3 regions of the Acetivibrio saccincola genome follow, and region 2 is predicted to be linked to each of the others. Evidence: a T-box and tRNA genes for the amino acid it is inferred to sense, from the RefSeq annotation. Region 2 holds a T-box; the other regions hold tRNA genes.
The links. A T-box is a leader RNA that pairs with one kind of tRNA and senses whether it is charged. The one in region 2 lies ahead of pheS (phenylalanine--tRNA ligase subunit alpha), so its partner is inferred to be a tRNA-Phe.
Positions count from the first base shown of each region.

Region 1 (3,655 bases), 830 kb from region 2:
GATGTAACAGCTTTTGATAAATGCTGTAAAGATGATTTATGCTGTGTCATAGACCAGTTTAAGGGTCTGGACATAAAATATAGTTTAGGGGACGGCTATTTAAAAAATTTAAAAGGATTTGATGTTATTTTCAGAACTCCGGGCATGAGATATGATTTACCGGAAATTCTTTCTGCTAAAGAGGAAGGGGCAGAGATTACTTCTGAAATGGAAGTTTTCTTTGATGTATGTCCGGCCCGGATATTTGCTGTTACAGGAAGTGACGGTAAGACTACCACATCTACACTTATATACAAAATTCTTAAAAAACAAGGGTACAACTGCTGGCTGGGGGGCAATATAGGAACGCCCCTTTTAAGCAAAATTGATGAAATAAAAGAGACAGATATGGTGGTTTTAGAACTTAGCAGTTTTCAGCTTCACACAATGACAAAAAGCCCTGATGTGGCAGTAGTTACAAATCTTTCTCCGAATCATCTGGATTTTCATAAATCCATGGATGAATATGTGGATGCTAAGAAAAATATTTTTAATTTTCAGTGTGAAGAAGACAAACTGATTTTAAACTATGACAACGATATAACCAGGGAGTTTAAAAAAGAGGCAAAGGGGAAGGTTTTATATTTTAGCAGGCAACAAGAGCCTGATAAAGGTGCCGGTTTAAAAAACAGCTGTATTTTTTATAAAGACGGGGACAGGGAAATAGAAGTTGTTAATACAAAATCTATTTCAATACCTGGTGTACATAATATTGAAAACTATATGGCGGCAATTTGTGCTGTAATAGATTATGTGGATGTAAAGACAATACAAAAAGTTGCAAAGGAATTTAAGGGTGTAGAACACAGACTAGAGTTTGTTGGAGAAAAAAACGGCATATTGTTTTACAATGACTCCATAGCAAGCAGTCCCTCAAGAACCATTGCAGGCCTTTTGTCTTTTGACCGGAAAGTTATTTTAATTGCAGGGGGCTATGACAAAAATATACCTTATGATGAAATGGGACCACATATTGCAAAGAGAGTCAAATCTATGTTTTTAATCGGACAGACGGCAGATAAAATACATAACTCATTAAAGGATGAAATAAACCGCACAGGAAGAGGAAAAGATATATTTGTATGCAAGTGTGAAACATTAGAAGAGGCTGTAAAAAAAGCATATGATAGTGCTTTCTGCGGTGATATAATTCTAATGTCACCGGCAAGTGCAAGTTTTGATATGTTTAAAAATTTTGATGAAAGAGGAAAAAAGTTCAAGGGAATTGTTAAAGATATTTTAAATACTTAACTTATTAGTTAACGGAAATTTAAATTTTACTTAAAAAAGCCTAAACAGTAAAAAAGACAGATAATACAGGCTGGTTTAAATTACAGGAAAATTAAAATAAAAAGAGTTGAAGTATCAACTCTTTTTGGTGGAGGAGGACGGATTTGAACCATCGAAGGCTTTGCCAACAGATTTACAGTCTGCCCCCTTTGACCACTCGGGAACTCCTCCACAAATATTAAATTTGGTGCCCAGAGGCGGAATCGAACCACCGACACGAGGATTTTCAGTCCACTGCTCTACCGACTGAGCTATCTGGGCAAACAAAATAAATTTATTGGTGGGCCTTCAGGGACTCGAACCCCGGACCTACCGGTTATGAGCCGGTTGCTCTAACCAACTGAGCTAAAAGCCCTTGTTTTAGCACAACAATGAATAGTATAATAAAAAAAGACTTTTTAGTCAAGAGTTTTTTGTAATAAGTTTTAAAAAAGCAATTAAAGATGCAATAAATGTGTACAAAACAAAGTTTTAAAGAGGTGATATTTAAGTGGACTACACAAATATATTAAAAGATATAAGTACTTATCCTGGTATTTCGGGAAGAGAAGAGAGTTTTTCAAAATATATAAAAGGAATATTTGATAAGTACTGTGATGAAACTATAATTGACAGCTTTTATAATGTTATCGGGATAAAAAAAGGGTCTTCTGAAAAAAGCAAAAAAATCATGATTGCAGCCCATTTAGATGAAATAGGTATGGTGGTAACCGGCATTGAGAAAAAGGGATTTTTAAGGTTTTCAAATATAGGGGGAATTGACCCTAAAATTCTTTTAGCCCAGGAAGTTGTAGTGCATGGAAAGAAAGATATAATCGGCGTTATTGGTGCAAAGCCTCCCCATCTGCTAAAGGATACAGATGCCAAAAAGGCGGTTAAAATACAGGATCTTTCCATAGATACCGGACTTTCAGAAGAGGAAGTTAAAGAGTATATATCAATCGGGGATTTTGTAACATTTAAAGCAGAGCCTTTTTTGCTAAAAAACAAAAAAATAAGTTCCAAATCCCTTGATAACCGTGGGGGAGTGGCGGTTTTAATTGATATTATGGAAAAGCTTAAAAAAATTCAACATGAATGCGATGTGTATTTTGTTGCCACATCCCAGGAAGAAGTAGGGCTTAGGGGAGCTACTGTGGCAGCATATAATATAAGACCTGATGTTGCAGTTGTTATTGATGCATGCCATGGTGCTATTCCGGAAATGGCAAAGGACTTGGTTTTTAAACTTGGAAAGGGACCTGCCATTGCCGTAGGACCTAATTTACATGGAGATCTTACAAAAAAGTTAATTGACATTGCAAAAGAAGAAAACATTCCTTATCAAATTGAGCCATCCCCAGGAAATACAGGTACTGATGCGTGGGCTATACAGGTTTCAAGATCCGGCATTCCAACGGTTTTAGTGTCTGTACCCCTTAAATATATGCACACAACTGTGGAAACTCTCCATTTAAATGATATAAAGTATTCAGGAAAACTTGTTTTAAAATTTATTTTATCCATTGAAGGTGAGATAGGGGGGATATTATGTTGTTAAAAGAATTAACGGAACTTTATGGAGTATCTGGAAATGAGAAAGAAGTAAGGGAGTTTATTAAATCAAAGGCAGAAAAGTATTCAGATGAAATAAAAGTTGACTCTATGGGGAATTTGGTATGTGTAAAAAAAGGCAATAATGCTAAACATAAGCTTATGATTTCTGCACATATGGACGAAGTTGGATTTATGATAACAGGATATGGGGATGGCGGGGTTTTAAAATTTGCCACTGTGGGAGGTATTGACAGCAGGATACTTTTGGGAAAAAGGCTTGTTGTAGGAGATAAAAAGCTTCCCGGGGTAATAGGTGGAAAGCCCATTCATCTTCAAAGTGCGGCAGAAAGAAAGAGTAATATTAATATAAAAAATATGTATATAGATATTGGGGCAGATACCAAGGAAGAGGCGGAAAAGCTGATTTCAGTGGGAGAGTATGCGGCATTTTACAGCAGCTATACCAATCTCGGCAAAGATGTAATTAAAGCAAAAGCCTTAGATGACAGGGTTGGATGTGCTATTTTACTTGACATACTAAAGGATGAAAAATACAATAATTTTGACCTTTATGCCTGTTTTACAGTTCAGGAAGAGGTGGGGCTAAGGGGTGCAGAAGTGTTGTCCTACAGCATAAATCCGGACATTGCTTTAGTTGTGGAAGGAACCACCTGTTCAGATGTTTTAGATGTGGAAGAACACCAGCAGTCAACTATATTAGGCGGTGGCGCCGCCCTTACAATTATGGACAGGGGGGCATATTCCAATAAAAAGCTGGTGGAATTTTTGT
Region 1 is NZ_CP025197.1:1,701,077-1,704,731, forward strand. Features, by position in the region: gene murD (UDP-N-acetylmuramoyl-L-alanine--D-glutamate ligase) at 1-1,290, shown strand, start outside; tRNA gene HVS_RS07550 (tRNA-Tyr) at 1,416-1,500, opposite strand; tRNA gene HVS_RS07555 (tRNA-Phe) at 1,515-1,590, opposite strand; tRNA gene HVS_RS07560 (tRNA-Ile) at 1,608-1,684, opposite strand; gene HVS_RS07565 (M42 family metallopeptidase) at 1,820-2,869, shown strand; gene HVS_RS07570 (M42 family metallopeptidase) at 2,860-3,655, shown strand, end outside.
Region 1: it has a tRNA-Phe gene. The T-box ahead of pheS (phenylalanine--tRNA ligase subunit alpha) is inferred to sense a tRNA for this amino acid. The anticodon was not compared.

Region 2 (3,655 bases):
GTTTTTTTGCAGTGGTTCTCACTGATGAACCTTCAAAATTAGCAGACTCAAATAAAATTGTCCTGGTATCTTCCCGGATTTCTGAATTTTCTGCACCCATAACCCCTGCCACTGCCACAGCTTTATTTTCATCTGCAATTACCAGCATGGAGGAATCAAGTTTTCTCTCTACATCATCTAAAGTTGTTATTTCTTCACCGTCCCTAGCCCTTCTTACAATAATCTTTTGTCCTTCTAAATAGCTAAGGTCAAAAGCATGCATAGGCTGACCATATTCCAACATAACATAGTTTGTGATATCAACAATATTGTTGATAGGTCTTACCCCTGCTGCTTTAAGCCTGTCTCTCATCCATTTAGGGGAAGGCTCAATTTTTACATCCTTTACTATCCTTGCTATATACCTTGGACAAAGATCAGGGTCCTTTATTTCCACTGTAGCATATTTATTTGCCTCATCTCCCTTTTCTTCAAGCTTTATTTCAGGCTTTCTAAACTCCTTGCCAAGAGTCGCAGCCGCCTCCCTTGCAAGACCAATGATGCTCATGCAATCAGGTCTGTTGGATGTTATTTCAAACTCCAAAATGGTATCATTTAATCCTAAAACCTCTTTTATATCAGTTCCTAGGGGGTAATCCTGTTTTATAATATAAATGCCGTTCTCAGGAGCATCCGGATAATCTTCCTTTGTAAATCCCAACTCCTCTATGGAACACATCATACCTTCTGATACCACTCCCCTCAGCTTCCCCTTGGAAATCTTTATTCCTCCTGATAAAGTTGCACCACTTAGGGCAACCGGTATAAGGTCCTGTTCTTTTACGTTGTCTGCCCCTGTCACAACTTGAATAACCTCATTTCCTACATCCACTTTACAAACCTGGAGCTTATCTGCATCAGGGTGCTTTTCTATTGATAAAATTTTACCAACTACAACCTTGTTGATTTCTTCTCCCTGTACCTCAATTCCTTCAACTTTAGAGCCGGACATAGTCATTTTATTTGCAAATTCTCTAGTTTCTATATCTATATCAACATAATCTTTAAGCCAACTTATTGGTGCTTTCATACCATATTACTCCTTTCAAAATCTATTTTTCCTTATCAAAATCTATTTTAGAATTGCTTTAAAAATCTTATATCATTTTCATATAATAGCCTTAAATCATCAATATTAAATCTTCCCATAGCTGTCCTTTCAACCCCGAGCCCAAAGGCAAAACCACTGTAAACAGCAGGATCTATGCCGCATATTTCTAAAACTTTTGGATGTACCATTCCTGCACCTAAAATTTCAATCCAGCCTTCATCTTTACACACCCTGCATCCCTTTCCACCGCAAGTCCAGCATGAAACATCAACCTCTGCACTAGGTTCAGTGAAAGGAAAGTGGTGAGGTCTTAACCTTATATCTGTTTTCTCACCAAATATGCTTTTTGCAAATACCTTTAATGTTCCAATTAAATCCCCCATTGTAACACCTTTATCCACCACAAGACCTTCTATCTGATGAAATATCGGGGAATGGGTTGCATCCACTGCATCAGAGCGGTAAACCCTTCCAGGGCAAATTATCTTAATGGGAGGTTTTTTGTTTTCCATAACCCTTATCTGAACAGGTGAAGTTTGAGTCCTCAAAAGTATATCCCCATTTATATAAAATGTGTCCTGAACATCCCTTGCAGGATGATTTTCAGGAATATTTAACGCTTCAAAATTATAGTAATCCCTTTCAATTTCAGGACCTTCCGCAATTTCATAGCCCATTCCAACAAAAACCTCAGTAATTTCATCTATAACATTGGTAAGAGGGTGTTTTCTGCCTAAATTTTTTCTTTTACCAGGCATGGTTACATCTATAACTTCCTTCTGAAGTTTTAATTCCCTCTCTTTGTTTGCAAGTTCTTTTTTAACCTCAGCAATCCTGTTTTCTAAAAAATTCCTTATTTCATTTGCCAACTGACCTATTACAGGTCTTTCTTCAGGCGCAAGGGATCCCATACCTCTTAGCACAGAAGTAAGTTCTCCCTTTTTTCCTAAGTATTTAACTCTTACATTTTCCAAATCCGGTATGGTTTTAATATTTGCAATTTCCGCTTCTGCTTTGCTTCTAATGCCGTTTAGCTGCTCTTTCATGCTTTTACTCCTCCTTATAATTTAGATATTAAACATCAAGAAATTAAAATTTTGTATATGAAAAAATATCATATTTTTAAAGTAAGCATATAAAAAACCTTCCTTCCCACATGGGACGAAAGGTTATTTCGCGGTACCACCCAACTTTTTATACATCAAAAGATGTATAAACACTCATTGCAGGTAACGGTTGCAACCGGTATATCCCTACTTATCATCAATGTTCAGGATACGGCTCCAGAGTGAACTTCAACAGCCGGCATGTTGAAAATACTTTCAGCCCATGGTACTTTCTCTCTTTAAACAGCTAAAAGCTGCCTACTCTCTCTATCATTGCCTTTTTTTATTTATAGTTTTCATAAATTATAGCACAAATAATCCTTGCATACAAGAGGTCTATTTCTAAGCTACGTAAATGCTTCGTGATATAATTTATACAGATATTTTAATTATATGTATAAATTCTTCCGATAATTATTTTAGTACTACCCCCTTGTTTTTAACTTATCCCTTAAATATAATGTGGAATAAGGCAATTTTATATAAACTTTTTTAAATATATTGTAAGGATGTGAAAATATGCCTGGAATTGTATTTCCAAAAGATTTTATATGGGGCTGTGCTACTGCATCTTATCAAATTGAAGGTGCCTTTGACGAGGACGGAAAAGGCGAATCCATATGGGACCGTTTCTCCCATACACCAGGAAAAATTCTAAACGGCGATAACGGTGATGTTGCCTGCGACCACTACCACCGTTATAAAGAAGATATTGCTTTAATGAAAGAGATTGGAATCCAATCCTATAGATATTCTATTTCCTGGCCCAGGATTTTTCCTGAGGGAAAGGGTCAGTATAATGAAAAAGGATTGGACTTTTATAAAAGGCTTACTTATGAGCTGTTGAAAAACGGTATTAAGCCTTCTGTAACCCTTTATCACTGGGATTTGCCTCAAAAACTCCAAGATATTGGTGGGTGGGCCAACAGGGATGTAACTGATTATTTTGTTGAGTACGCCGGTCTTTTATTTGAAAAATTAGGAGATGTTGTTCCCTATTGGATTACTCAAAACGAACCATGGATAGTGGCATTTTTAGGTCACATGATGGGTGTTCACGCCCCCGGAATTAAAGATTTAAAAACCGCTTTGGAGGTATTTCACAATATTCTGCTTTCACACGGTAAAGCCGTTGGCGCATACAGGCAGCTTAACCTTCCGGGTAAAATCGGTATAGCACCAAACTTTTCAACAAAATATCCTGCATCAGATAAAAAAGAAGATATAGAGGCTTGTGAATTAGCGGACGGGGTTTTGAATAAATGGTTTATATATCCTGTATTTAAAGGCACGTATCCGGAGGATGTGGTTAAGTTTTATAGAGACAGGGGAGCTCATTTTGATTTTCCTCCAGAAGACATGAAAATAATTGGTGCAGATATAGACTTTTTGGCAATAAATTATTACACATCAGAATTTGTAAAGCACCACCCCGTTAATGGTTTTGTAGAAATAAATA
Region 2 is NZ_CP025197.1:2,533,123-2,536,777, forward strand. Features, by position in the region: gene pheT (phenylalanine--tRNA ligase subunit beta) at 1-1,069, opposite strand, end outside; gene pheS (phenylalanine--tRNA ligase subunit alpha) at 1,117-2,136, opposite strand; T-box leader at 2,245-2,479, opposite strand; gene HVS_RS11370 (GH1 family beta-glucosidase) at 2,716-3,655, shown strand, end outside.

Region 3 (3,655 bases), 660 kb from region 2:
TTTAAAAACAGCACATATTTCTATAAAAGATACATATTTTAATTAATAAATCCACTTAAACATACATTTTACAGTAATAGACATGAGTGTAAGCAAAAAATCAGATTGACAAGCAATGCAAAAATATGATACAATGATGTAGATTTAGTAAGTGCATGAAAATGCCAGCTAAGTTAAAGTATTAAAGTTCAGGAGGAGTGCAGGATGGAAAGAGGTAGAGTAAAATGGTTTAATGCTGAAAAAGGATTTGGCTTTATTGAGAGAGAAGAAGGCAAAGACGTATTTGTACATTTTTCAGCAATAAACATGGAAGGCTACAAAACATTAGAAGAAGGTGCTGAAGTTCAATTTGAAGTTGTGGAAGGTGCTAAAGGCCCTCAGGCTTCAAATGTAAGTAAGTGCTAGTGTGACTTTGAATTTAATAAAAAGAGATAGCCTAAACCACCCCGGTATAAAAATACCGGGGTTTTTCAATTGCCTTTTTTCTAGACAAATTTCCTATACAAACGGGTAATTTTATTATATAATTGTTTTTTGGGAAGATTATAAGAATGATGAATTATAAAAATAATAGATTTTAAGATTAACAGATTGATAGCTTTATAAGGTTGATTGTTTATAAGGTGGGATAAATATATGAAAGATTATCTTGTAAGGGCGACTGCAGAAGAAGGAAAAGTAAGGACAGTTGCAGCAGTGACTACCAATTTGGTAAAGCATGCCCAGAAAATTCATGGACTTTCCCCCCTGGCATCTGTTGCGTTAGGGCGAACTCTTACTGCCGGGGTTTTAATGTCGGTATTTTTAAAGTCGCCTAAAAACACACAGACAATACAAATTAAAGGTGACGGACCTTTAGGCGGGATTGTTGTGGTTTCTGATTCTGAGGCAAATGTAAGGGGATATGTGCATAATCCATTGGTATACCTTCCTTTAAACAGTGAAGGAAAATTTGACGTAGCAGGAGCCATTGGCAAAGGCTATTTAAATGTGATTAAGGATTTGGGGCTAAAAGAGCCTTATGTAGGTTATGTGGACCTGATATCAGGAGAAATTGCTGAAGATATAGCATACTATTATGCCTATTCAGAACAAATTCCTACAATTGTAGCTTTAGGTGTTCTGACCAGTGCAGATAAAATTATAGAAACAGCAGGAGGATTTATTATCCAGTTAATGCCTGATGCTGGTGAGGAGACCATCAACTTTCTTGAAGAAAAAATCAAAAACCTGTCTTCAGTTACAGGCTTATTGAAAGATGGTAAAACCCCGGAAGATATACTTGATATGATATTTTCTGAAAGGAACTTAAAAATCGGGGAAAAAGCACCTTGCAATTATAAATGCAACTGTTCAAGGGAGCGTATGTATAGAAATATAATCAGTCTTGGAAAAGAAGAAATAAAGAATATATTAAAGGAACAAAGTGAAATAGAGGCACAGTGCCATTTTTGTGATATGAAATATCAGTTTCAGGAGTCAGATTTAAGGGAAATAATTGGAGAGGAAAGTTAATATCCGAAATTATTTAAAATAATGAAATAGTGAGAATTGTAAAGAATATAAGAGAAAGAAGAACATAAATTTAAAAAGATAGGGTTTAGGGTGTTGACTTTATTAAATAATTTTTGTATACTATCTATTGTCGCTTAAATAACTTACAAGCACGGGGGCGCTTAGCTCAGCTGGGAGAGCACCTGCCTTACAAGCAGGGGGTCATAGGTTCGAGCCCTGTAGCGCCCACCATATGCGGCCTGGTAGTTCAGCTGGTTAGAATGCCAGCCTGTCACGCTGGAGGTCGAGGGTTCGAGTCCCTTCCAGGTCGCCAATGTGCCCAGATAGCTCAGTCGGTAGAGCAGTGGACTGAAAATCCTCGTGTCGGTGGTTCGATTCCGCCTCTGGGCACCAACTTTTTTTGAACACATAAGAAAGTTTGTTCTAAATGACAAAGTATGCGGGTTTAACTCAGTGGTAGAGTGTCACCTTGCCAAGGTGAAAGTCGCGAGTTCGAATCTCGTAACCCGCTCCACAAAAATTCTAAGGATATCAGTATTTTATAAAGCTGGTATCCTGTGTTTAATATATGGCGCCATAGCCAAGTGGTAAGGCCGAGGTCTGCAAAACCTCTATTCCCCAGTTCGAATCTGGGTGGCGCCTCCAAAGGAAAAAAGGCTGTTGCACTAAAAAGTGTACAGCTTTTTTTGTCTGTAGAGTATAATTTATACATTAAAAAGTCTTTCTTGCATCCTTAGGCTCAAGCTTTATTTCTTATGCAGTCTATTTACCTTTTCTATTTTTTACTTTTCAAATATATCTTTTTGATATATAATGGGCAATGTAAGGTTATTTTTTCATATTCTTTTTCCGATATTTATGTTAGTATGATTATAAATAATTTTCAAAACATTTGTATTTAATATTGTAGTTAAAAGGCATTATTTTGTAATTTATAAAGTAAGGATTAAAGAAATGAAATATATAAAATAAACTTCGATAGGAGTTTTTTGTAATGTTTAAAAAAAAGATATTAATAATTGAAGATACTGAGTTTATGAAAAAATTGATTTCTGATGTATTGAAAGAAGCAGGCTATGAGGTGGTAACTGCTTCTAGTGGTGAAGAGGGTCTTCAAAAGGTAAGGGAGGAAAAGCCGGATCTTGTTTTATTAGATGTGGTTATGCCCGGCATGGACGGCTTTGAAGTTTGCAGAATCTTAAGGGAAGATGAAAGTAACAATCTCATGCCCATTATAATGCTTACAGCCCAGGAGAATGAAGACCATAAACTTGAAGGGCTGGAGCTCGGAGCGGATGATTACATAATAAAACCCTTCAATAGCAGGGAATTGGTAAGCAGGGTCAGAAATACATTAAAACGCATAGACAGAAACAGGTTGGCAAATCCCTTGACGGGACTTAGAGGAAATATCGAAATCCAGGTGGAAATCAATCAGAGAATTGCCAAAAAAGAAGTGTTTGCAGTTATTTATGGAGACCTGGATAATTTTAAATCATACAATGATGTATATGGATTTGCAAGTGGTGACAGGGCTATAAAGTTAACGGCAGATGTATTGATAGATGCCACTAACACATTTGGCAACAGCAGGGACTTTATTGGTCACATTGGTGGGGACGATTTTGTTATAATAACCACACCTGACAAAGTGGATGCAATTTGTGAAAACATCATAAAGACTTTTGATATAAAAATTAAAGAATTATATTGTAAAGAGGATGTTGACAGAGGTTACATTGTAACTAGCAACAGACAAGGTCAAATTATGAAGTTCCCGCTGGTATCTATATCTTTATCAGTTGTCACCAACGAAGAGAGGGAACTTATAAGTCATTTACAGATAGCTGAAATAGCTGCAGAATTAAAGAAAAAGGCAAAGGCAATGCAGGGAAGTGTATATGTAAAAGATAGAAGAAGGGGATAGAATTTGGACAGGGAAAAATTATTGTTTGAAAGCTATAACAGGGCAATAGAAAAAGGTTTTGACAGACTTTTTAACAACACTGCTCCTGAAAAAATTTTAAAAATAAAGGAAAAGGATATAACGGCTTTTTTAGACGAAGAGCTAAAGGAATGGCAAAACACAGAGCTGGATATTTTAGGAGGAATTACTCCTAAAAAATATTTTGATGGCATA
Region 3 is NZ_CP025197.1:3,194,776-3,198,430, reverse strand. Features, by position in the region: gene HVS_RS14315 (class I SAM-dependent DNA methyltransferase) at 1-5, shown strand, start outside; gene HVS_RS14310 (cold-shock protein) at 205-405, shown strand; gene hslO (Hsp33 family molecular chaperone HslO) at 637-1,515, shown strand; tRNA gene HVS_RS14300 (tRNA-Val) at 1,671-1,746, shown strand; tRNA gene HVS_RS14295 (tRNA-Asp) at 1,752-1,828, shown strand; tRNA gene HVS_RS14290 (tRNA-Phe) at 1,833-1,908, shown strand; tRNA gene HVS_RS14285 (tRNA-Gly) at 1,955-2,029, shown strand; tRNA gene HVS_RS14280 (tRNA-Cys) at 2,086-2,160, shown strand; gene HVS_RS14275 (GGDEF domain-containing response regulator) at 2,510-3,442, shown strand; gene HVS_RS14270 (hypothetical protein) at 3,446-3,655, shown strand, end outside.
Region 3: it has a tRNA-Phe gene. The T-box ahead of pheS (phenylalanine--tRNA ligase subunit alpha) is inferred to sense a tRNA for this amino acid. The anticodon was not compared.